3 regions of the Streptomyces sp. NPDC050856 genome follow, and region 2 is predicted to be linked to each of the others. Evidence: riboswitches for the same ligand, from Rfam matches in the RefSeq annotation. Region 2 holds a riboswitch; each other region holds the start of a gene.
The links. A riboswitch is a leader RNA that binds a small molecule or an ion and turns the genes downstream of it on or off. The one in region 2 is predicted to bind thiamine pyrophosphate.

Region 1: it holds a riboswitch for thiamine pyrophosphate, as region 2 does, so the genes downstream of both, thiO (glycine oxidase ThiO) here and AB0H53_RS08540 (thiamine ABC transporter substrate-binding protein) in region 2, are expected to answer to the same signal.
Region 3: it holds a riboswitch for thiamine pyrophosphate, as region 2 does, so the genes downstream of both, thiC (phosphomethylpyrimidine synthase ThiC) here and AB0H53_RS08540 (thiamine ABC transporter substrate-binding protein) in region 2, are expected to answer to the same signal.

The regions. Positions count from the first base shown of each region.
Region 1 is NZ_JBFAGV010000017.1:94,340-97,607, forward strand. Features, by position in the region: gene AB0H53_RS17640 (thiazole synthase) at 1-505, opposite strand, end outside; gene thiS (sulfur carrier protein ThiS) at 509-709, opposite strand; gene thiO (glycine oxidase ThiO) at 706-1,911, opposite strand; TPP riboswitch at 1,909-2,021, opposite strand; gene AB0H53_RS17655 (FAD-dependent oxidoreductase) at 2,133-3,268, shown strand, end outside.
Region 2 is NZ_JBFAGV010000006.1:212,891-216,158, reverse strand. Features, by position in the region: gene AB0H53_RS08545 (iron ABC transporter permease) at 1-655, opposite strand, end outside; gene AB0H53_RS08540 (thiamine ABC transporter substrate-binding protein) at 706-1,800, opposite strand; TPP riboswitch at 1,875-2,002, opposite strand; gene rlmN (23S rRNA (adenine(2503)-C(2))-methyltransferase RlmN) at 2,032-3,144, opposite strand.
Region 3 is NZ_JBFAGV010000003.1:118,069-121,336, forward strand. Features, by position in the region: gene thiC (phosphomethylpyrimidine synthase ThiC) at 1-1,223, opposite strand, end outside; TPP riboswitch at 1,217-1,350, opposite strand; gene AB0H53_RS03925 (YibE/F family protein) at 1,421-2,746, shown strand; gene AB0H53_RS03930 (SsgA family sporulation/cell division regulator) at 2,940-3,268, opposite strand, start outside.

The DNA.
Region 1 (3,268 bases), on a different contig from region 2:
TGTGCGGGTTGCGGATGCCCAGTCCGGACCCGATCGGCGAGCCCAGCGGCATGACCGCCGCGCACCCGGCGTCCTCCAGCTTCCGTGCCAGGACCGGGTCGTCGTTGGTGTACGGCAGCACGGTGAAGCCGTCGTCGACCAGGGTCTCGGCCGCGTCGAGCAGTTCGACCGGGTCCGGCAGGAGCGTGCGCTCGTCGGCGACGACCTCCAGCTTGATCCAGTCCGTACCCAGTGCCTCCCGCGCCAGGCGGGCGGTCAGCACCGCCTCGCCCGCGGTGAAGCAGCCGGCCGTGTTCGGCAGCACGCGGACGCCCAGCCGGTCCAGCACGGACAGCACCGAGCCTTGGACGGTCGGGTCGAGGCGGCGCATCGCCACGGTCGTCAGCTCGGTGCCGCTGGCGACGAGCGAGCGTTCCAGCACGTCGAGGCTGGGAGCTCCGCCCGTACCCATGATCAGCCGGGAGTCGAAGGTGGTCCCGGCGATGGTGAGACGGTCGTCGGCCACGGCTCAGCCCCCCTGGACCGCGGTGAGCACCTCGACCCGGTCGCCGTCACCGAGCAGCGTCCCGGCCCACTGGCCGCGCGGGACCACCGTCTCGTTGACGGCGGCGGCGACACCGGACGGCGCGGCGGTGAGGGTGGCGACCAGGGCGTCCAGGGTGACGGGCGCGGCGAGCTGCCGCGTCTCGCCGTTCACGGAGACGTTCATGACACTCCTGCGGGAGAGGAAGCGGGAGAAACGGGGGAGGAGGCGGGGGAAGGGACGGCGGCGGAGGTGAAGCGGGCCGGGCTGAACGCCCGGGCCTCCTCCGGCAGCTCGCCGGTGACCAGCAGTTCGGCCATGACGTCACCGGTGACGGGCGTCAGGAGCACCCCGTTGCGGTAATGGCCGGTCGCCAGGTGCAGCCCGGGCAGCGCGGACGGCCCCAGCAGCGGCGCGTTGTCGGGCGACCCGGGCCGCAGCCCCGCGCGGGTCTCGGTCAGCGGCAGCTCGGTGATGCCGGGCACCAGCTCATGGGCGTCGCGCAGCAGCTCGTACACCCCGCCGGCGGTGACCGTGGTGTCCCAGCCCAGCTCCTCGCTGGTGGCGCCCACGACCAGCTCGCCGTTCTCACGCGGCACCAGGTAGACGTGGCTGCCCCGGACGACGGCCCGGACGGTACGGCTCAGGAAGGGCGCGCGGAGGCGCGGCACCGTCAGCCGCAGCACCTGCCCCTTGACGGGCCGCACCGGCGGCAGCGCGCCGTCCGGGACGCCGCCGAGCCGACCGCTCAGGCTGCCCGCGGCGAGCACCACCTGGTCGGCGTGGAGCGCCGTGCCGTCCGCGAGCACCGCCCCCGCGGCCCGGTCCCGTACCACCGACAGCCGGTCCGCCCAGGCGCGCCGGAAGACCACACCGGCCCGCTCACAGGCCGTGACCAGGGCCGCCGCCAGCCGCCTGGGGTCCACCTGGTGATCGCCGTCCACCCGCAGCCCGCCGCGCACCCCGGGCGCCAGCATGGGTTCCAGCCGCCGGCACTCGCGGCCGGTCAGCCACTGTGAGTCCAGCCCTGAGCGCTGTTGCAGGGCGTGGAGTTCCCGCAGGTGGGCGCGGTCGTCGGCGTCCAGGGCGACGGCGAGCGTGCCGCACGCCCGGTAGCCGACGTCCAGCCCGGTGGCCTCCCGGAGCCCGGCGGCGAAGTCCGGGTAGCGGCGGGCGGAGGACAGGTTGAGCCCGAGCAGCGTCTGCTCGCCGTAGTGGAGCTCGGTGACCGCGGCGAGCATGCCGGCCGCCACCCGCGCGGCCCCGCCGCCCGGCTCGGGGTCGGCGACGGCGACCCGCAGCCCGCGCTGCGCCGCCCGCCAGGCCGTCACCAGGCCGATGATCCCGCCCCCGATGACGAGGACATCCGATCCTGTACGTGGATGCATGGGCGTCCAGCCCCTCCCTTCGCCGGCATGACCCGGATCAGGTTCGTACGGTCGGAGGCCGGCCAGCCTCCCTCTCAGCCCGGTGCGTCCGGGCTCCCGCGAGTGCTCTGCGGTGGCCAGACTAACCGACCCCCCACCACGCGGTAAGGGAGGCTTCACGGGTGGGGCGCGCGGCGGACGATCGGCTTCCTGACATCGCGTCACCTGCGTAAGGTGGCCGGGTGAGCGAGGAGCGGAACCAGCAGCAGCGGCGCGTCGTCATCGCCGGGGCGGGCATGGCGGGCGTGCAGACCGCCGTGGCCCTCCGGGAACAGGGCTTCACCGGCCCGGTGCTCCTGATCGGCGCGGAGCCGCACCAGCCCTACGACCGGCCACCGCTGTCCAAGGCGGTCCTGCTGGGTACGGCCGAGGGCTCGGCCTTCGACATCGACTTCGAGTCGCTCGACGTCGAGCTGCGCCTCGGGGTCGAGGTCACCGGCGTACGCGCCGAGGAGCACGAGGTGGACACCGGGGACGGGCCCGTCCCCTACGACGTCCTGGTCGTCGCCACCGGCGCCCGGCCCGTCGCGCTGCCCGGCTCCGACGGCGTGCCCGGGGTCCACCTGCTGCGCACCCTGGACGACGCCGAGCGGCTCCGGCCGGTCCTGGCGGAGCGGCACGACATCGTGGTGGTCGGCGCCGGCTGGATCGGCGCCGAGTTCACCACCGCCGCCCGGGAGGCGGGGTGCGCGGTGACCGTGGTGGAGGCCGCCGACCTGCCGCTGGCCGGTGCCCTGCCCGCCGAGGTCGCCGCCCCGATGGCCGAGTGGTACCAGGAGAGCGGTGCCCAGCTCCTCACCCGCGCGCGGGTGGGCCACCTCGAACCGGGCGAGGTCGCCCTGGAGGACGGCCGGCTGCTGCCCGCCGACGCGGTGGTCGTCGGCATCGGAGCCAGGCCCGCCACCGACTGGCTGGCGGGGTCCGGCATCGAGCTGGGCTCGGACGGCGCGGTCACCGCCGACGAGCACCTGCGCACCTCGGTCCCCGATGTGTACGCCGTCGGCGACTGCGCCTCCTTCCCCTCCGCCCGGTACGGCGAGCGGCTGCTGGTGCACCACTGGGACAACGCCCTGCAGGGCCCGCGCACGGTCGCCGCAGGCATCGCGGGCGGGGCCCCGAGGCCCTATGACCCGGTGCCGTACTTCTGGTCCGAGCAGTTCGGCCGGTTCGTCCAGTACGCGGGGCACCACGCCGCGGCCGACACCCTGGTCCGGCGCGGCGACCCGGCCGGGGCCGCCTGGTCGGTGGCGTGGCTGCGCGAGGGCGCCCTGGTGGCGCTGCTCGCGGTGGGCCGCCCGCGCGACCTCGCGCAGGGGCG
Region 2 (3,268 bases):
GCCGGTAGATCTCCGCCTCCAGCGTGGCGTAGGCGGGCCCGCCGAGGATCTGTACGACGCCGAAGGAGGTGTACGTGAAGAGGAAGACCATCAGCGCGGCCGCCGCCACGGCGGGCCCGAGCGCGGGCAGGGTGACGCGCCGCCACGCGCCGAAGCGGGAGGCGCCCAGCACCCGGGCGGCCTCCTCCTGGCGCGGGTCGAGCTGGGACCACAGGCCGCCCACCGTCCGCACGACCACCGCGTAGTTGAAGAAGACGTGCGCGAGGAGGATCGCCCACACCGTGGTGTCGAGCCGCACGCCCCACAGCCCGTCGGTCAGCCCGCCCCGCCCGACCACGGCCAGGAAGGCCGTCCCGACGACCACGGTCGGCAGCACGAACGGCACGGTGACCACGGCCCGCAGCAGCTGCTTGCCGGGGAAGTCGAGGCGGGCGAAGACATAGGCGCCGGGCAGGGCGAGCAGCAGGGTCAGCGCGGTGGAGGCGAGGGCCTGCCAGGTGGTGAACCACAGCACGTCCAGGATGTCCGGGCGGCTCAGCACCTCACCGAGCCGCCCGAACCGCCAGCCGCCGTCCTCGGTCCGAAGCCCGCGTCCGACGATGGCGGTGACGGGGTAGGCGAAGAACAAGGCGAAGAACACGACGGGCAGGGCCAGCAGCCCGCCACGTACCGCTCCGTCCCTGACGGCCGCGCGCGCGCCGGCCCTCACTTGAGCACGAGCGAGGACCACGTCTTGATCCACTGTTCGCGGTTCTCGGCGATCCTGTCGGGAGCGACCGTGTGCGGCTTGTCGATCCTGGCCCCGTGCTCGGTGAACAGCTCGGGCAGCTTCGCGTCCTTGGCGACCGGGTTCACGAACATCTGCAGCGGCAGGTCCTCCTGGAAGGTCCTGCTGATCAGGAAGTCGATCAGCGCCTTGCCTCCGGCCTCGTTCCTCGCGCCGGCCAGCAGCCCCGCGAACTCGGTCTGCCGGAAGCAGGTGCCGGTGGCCACGCCGGTCGGCGCCTGCGCGGGCCGCGGCTCGGCGTACAGCACCTCCACCGGCGGGCTGGAGGCGTAGGACACGACGAGCGGCCGGTCGCCCTTGGCCTGCTTGCCGCCGGCCGAGCCGGAGAACTCCTGGTTGTAGGCGAGCTCCCAGCTGTCGACCACCTTGACGCCGTTGGCCTTGAGCTTCTTCCAGTAGTCCGGCCAGCCCTCGTCCCCGTACTCGGCGGCCGTGCCGAGCAGGAATCCGAGCCCGGGCGAGGACCGCTCGGGGTTCTCCACCACCAGCAGGTCCTTGTAGGCGGGCTCGGCGAGGTCGTCGAAGGTGCTGGGCGGCGCCAGCTTCCTGTCGGCGAAGTACTTCTTGTCGTAGTTGACGCAGATCTCGCCGGTGTCGACGGGCGTGACCCGGTGCTCGTCCTTGTCCAGCTGCACGGCCTCGGGGATCCGGTCCAGGCCCTTGGCCTCGTACGGCTCGAAGAGCCCGTGGTCGAGGGCCCGGGAGAGCAGGGTGTTGTCGACGCCGAAGAAGACGTCGCCCTGCGGGGCGCCCTTGGTGAGGACGGCCTTGTTGACGGCCTCGCCCGCGTCACCGCTCTTGAGGACCTTGACGGTGTACCCGGTCCGCTTCGTGAACTCCTTCAGGACCGCCGGGGAGGCGTTGAAGGAGTCGTGGCTGACGAGCGTGACGGTCTTCGAGCCCGTGCCGCCGTCGCCGGAGGTCTCGCCGGACCCGCCGCCGCAGGCGGTGAGCGCGGTGACGCCCAGCGCGGCCGCCAGCGCGCCGACCGTGATCTTCCTGGTGGTGCTCACTGAGATTCCTCCTGGGTATGCCAGGAGAAGACGCGGCCCTGCCCGCCGGGTCTCCGGCGGGCAGGGCGCAACAGCTCGAGTAACGACCGAACTTCCTACCCAGAATGACCTGGGCGAGGTTCAGAGGGTCTGCGGCCACCCGCGCTGGTTCCCCAGGCGTGTGCCGCACTCTCAGCGCTGTGGCGCTCCCCTGTCGGAATATGAAGATGTTCTCGAGCCAAGACTACAAGCTCACCGCTCGGCGGCGGCCAGCTGTCCACAGGCGCCGTCGATCTCCTGCCCGCGCGTGTCACGCACGGTGACCGGTACGCCGTGGGCGGCGATCGCCTCGACGAACGCCTTCTCGTCCTCCGGCCGCGACGCGGTCCACTTGGAGCCCGGCGTCGGGTTGAGCGGGATCAGGTTGACATGCACCCGCTTGCCCTTGAGCAGCCGGCCCAGCAGGTCACCGCGCCATGCCTGGTCGTTGATGTCCCGGATGAGCGCGTACTCGATGGAGACGCGGCGGCCGGACTTCTCCGCGTACTCCCAGGCGGCGTCCAGCACCTCCCGCACCTTCCAGCGCGTGTTGACCGGGACGAGGGTGTCGCGCAGCTCGTCGTCCGGCGCGTGCAGCGAGACGGCGAGACGGCACTTGAAGCCCTCGTCGGCGAACCGCAGCATGGCCGGGACCAGGCCCACGGTGGAGACGGTGATGCCGCGCTGGGAGAGCCCGAGCCCGTCCGGTTCGGGGTCGGTCAGCCGGCGGATGGCTCCGACGACCCGCTTGTAGTTGGCGAGCGGCTCGCCCATGCCCATGAAGACGATGTTGGACAGCCGGGCCGGGCCCCCGGGGACCTCGCCGTCGCGCAGGGCGCGCATGCCGTCCACGATCTGGTGCACGATCTCGGCGGTCGACAGGTTGCGGTCCAGGCCCGCCTGGCCGGTGGCGCAGAAGGGGCAGTTCATGCCGCAGCCGGCCTGCGACGAGATGCACATCGTCACGCGGTCCGGGTAGCGCATCAGCACGGACTCGACCAGCGTGCCGTCGTGCAGGCGCCACAGGGTCTTGCGGGTGGTGTCGTCGTCACAGGAGATGTGCCGGACGACGGACATGAGGTCGGGCAGCAGCTCGCCGGCGAGCCTCTCGCGCGAGGCGGCCGGAATGTCGGTCCACTGGGCCGGGTCGTGGGCGTACCGCGAGAAGTAGTGCTGCGAGAGCTGCTTGGCGCGGAACGGCTTCTCGCCGATCGCGGCCACCGCCTCCTTGCGCTCGGCGGGCGTCAGGTCGGCGAGGTGCCGGGGCGGCTTCTTGGCTCCGCGCGGCGCGACGAAGGTAAGTTCTCCCGGAGCGGGGGGTGCCATGAGCTGTAACTCCTCAGAAAAGACGAGGCCGGGCTGCCCCCGCTGAGCGCGGAGCCGACGGCAGGGCACTGCCGGAGCCAGGAGACCTCACAGGATCACCCCCGCAGACGCGGGGCCGAAAGGG
Region 3 (3,268 bases), on a different contig from region 2:
AGGTCGATGTTCTCCTTGATCTTGTGCATCGGGACATGCCCCGGGCCCTCGATCATCGTCTGTACGTTGTGCCGCTTGGCGATCCGGTTGAGCTCACCGAGCGTGCGCAGCTCGGCGAACTGCGCCTCGTCGTTGGCGTCCGCGATGGAGCCGGGCCGCAGTCCGTCACCGAGGGAGTACGTCACGTCGTACGCGGCGAGGATCTCGCAGAGCTCCTCGAAGTTCTCGTACAGGAACGACTCCCTGTGGTGCGCCAGGCACCACGCGGCCATGATCGAGCCACCGCGCGAGACGATGCCGGTCTTGCGGCGCGCGGTCAGCGGCACGTACCGCAGCAGCACCCCGGCGTGCACCGTCATGTAGTCGACGCCCTGTTCGGCCTGCTCGATGACGGTGTCCTTGTAGATCTCCCAGGTCAGTTCCTCGGCCTTGCCGTCGACCTTCTCCAGGGCCTGGTACAGCGGCACCGTCCCGATCGGGACGGGGGAGTTGCGCAGCACCCACTCACGGGTGGTGTGGATGTTGCGGCCGGTCGAGAGGTCCATGACCGTGTCCGCGCCCCAGCGCGTCGCCCAGGTCATCTTCTCCACCTCCTCCTCGATGGAGGAGGTGACAGCGGAGTTTCCGATGTTGGCGTTGACCTTCACCAGGAACCGCTTGCCGATGATCATCGGCTCGATCTCCGGGTGGTTGACATTGGCCGGGAGCACGGCCCGCCCGGCGGCGATCTCCTCCCGCACGACCTCGGGCGAGACGTTCTCGCGGATCGCGACGTACTCCATCTCCGGGGTGATCTCGCCCCGGCGGGCGTACGCGAGCTGTGTCACCGCCTGCCCGTCCCGGCCCCGGCGCGGCTGGCGCGGCCGTCCGGGGAACACCGCGTCGAGGTTGCGCAGCCCGCCGCGCGGCGAGGTGTGCTTGAGTCCGTCGTCCTCGGGGCGGACCGGGCGGCCGGCGTACTCCTCGGTGTCGCCCCGGCCGATGATCCAGTTCTCCCGCAGCGGCGGCAGACCCCGGCGTACATCGGTGTCGACGGCCGGGTCGGTGTACGGGCCCGAGGTGTCGTACAGCGTCACGTCCTTGCCATTGGTGAGGTGCACCTTGCGGACCGGCACCCGGATGTCGGGGCGGGAGCCCTCGACGTATCCCTTGTGCCATCCGATGGACTTCCCGGCCTCGTCGTTCTGGTTCGAGGCAGGCGTGCGTGCGTCCGATACGGTCATCGTGACCTACTCCCTACGCCGGCATTACCCGGTAACAGGTTCGGCGGTCGGCGCAGCTGCTTCCGTACGGATGTACGGAGGTCAGCGCCCTCTCAGCCCGGTGCTCCGAGCTCCCGCGTGTGCAAAGTGCCACCACGCTAGCGTCCTGGCGGCCACGCTGAACAGAGGCCCCCCGCCGTTCTTGCGATGATCGGTCGGTGACTTCCTCCCATCAGACCCCCGAGCCCGACGGACATCTCCACGCCCACAGCCACAGTCATGGGCCTGCCGCACCCGTCTCCCAGCACCTGCGCAAGGTGATCGCGGCGGTGCTGATCCCCTTCGCCACGGCGGTACTGGTCGGTCTCGCCGTCCTGTGGCCGGGCGGCGCACCGGCGCACGAGCGCACCGGCGTCGGCTTCGACCGGCAGACCGAGCAGGGCGAGGTCGTCCGCGTCGACAAGGTGGACTGCAAGGACGTGAACGCCGCCCAGGTCCCGCCCACCGGTGACACCACGACACCCCAGGGACGGGAGGCGGTCAACGCCCAGCAGGGCCTGTGCAAGAAGGCGACGGTCGAGGTCACCAGCGGCAAGGACAAGGGCCGCACCTTCATCGAGGTCGTCCAGCCGGACGCGCCCCGGCAGCTGTCCGAGGGGCAGGGCGTGGTGGTGGCGTACGCCCCCGACGCTCCCCGTGATCTCCAGTACTCGGTCACCGATGTCGACCGCAAGGTGCCGATGGGGCTGCTCGCGGCCGTCTTCGCGCTGGCGGTGGTGGCGGTCGGCCGGATGCGTGGGGTGATGGCGCTGGTGGCGCTCGCCGTGAGCTTCGCCGTCCTGACCCTCTTCATCCTGCCGGCCATCCTCCAGGGTTCCAATCCCCTGGTCGTGGCGGTCATCGGGGCCAGCGCCATCATGCTGATCGCGCTCTACAGCTGCCATGGCCTGACCGCCCGCACCTCGGTCGCGGTGCTCGGCACGCTGATCTCGCTGCTGCTGATCGGGCTGCTGGGCTCGCTCTTCATCGGCTGGGCGTCGCTGACCGGCAACACCGACGACAACACCGGGCTGATCCATGGCCTCTACCCCGACATCGACATGTCGGGACTGCTGCTGGCCGGTGTCATCATCGGTTCGCTCGGCGTGCTGGACGACGTGACGGTCACCCAGACCTCGGCGGTGTGGGAACTGCACCAGGCCGACCCGAAGATGGGACCGCGCGCCCTGTACCGGGCGGGGATCCGGATCGGCCGGGACCACATCGCCTCGGTGGTCAACACCCTGGTGCTGGCGTACGCGGGCGCGGCGCTTCCGCTGCTGCTGCTCTTCTCGATCGCCCAGAGCAGCGTGGGGACGGTGGCCAACAGCGAGCTGGTGGCGGAGGAGATCGTCCGGACCCTGGTCGGTTCGATCGGGCTGGTCGCCTCGGTGCCGGTGACCACGGCCCTGGCCGCCCTGGTGGTCTCCGCCGACCGGCCGTCGCCGGCCGGGGCCTCCGGTCCGGCGTCGCGCGGCGGCCGGGGCCGGCGCCGCAAGAAGTGACGGCCGGGGACGTTCCGCGGCCGAAGCCGCCGTGGCGGAGTGACCCTGCCCGAAGGGCTTCGATCCAGGGCTTCGATCCAGGGTCTTCGGTCGAGGCGTTTCGGTCGGAGGTCCTCGGTCGAGAGACGTCGTGGGCCAGGGGCTTCGGCCGCAGCACCCGGGGCGGAGGGGCCTGGGGAAGGGGCGGCGGGGATCAGCCGGCCAGGATCCGGCCGAGCGCCTCTTCCAGGCTGCACTCGAAGTCGCCCAGCGTGCACTCCTTGCCCAAGGGCACCAGTCTGTCGGTCCGGTCGAGGAAGGCCACCAGGGTGTGCGCTGTCGCGCGGAACAGCGCGCGTTCACCGGCGACCTGGAGGCGGATGCTGACGTCCGCGTGCTCCCCCTCACCGGACGGCGTGATGCGCACATCGCCCTCGCCACTGGGCGCTTGGATCCCGTCCGCCAGCAGCTCACGACCGAAGGTCCAGGTCACAGGGGCGTCGCCGGGCAGGTGGAACGTCATCCGGACCGCGAACGGATCCG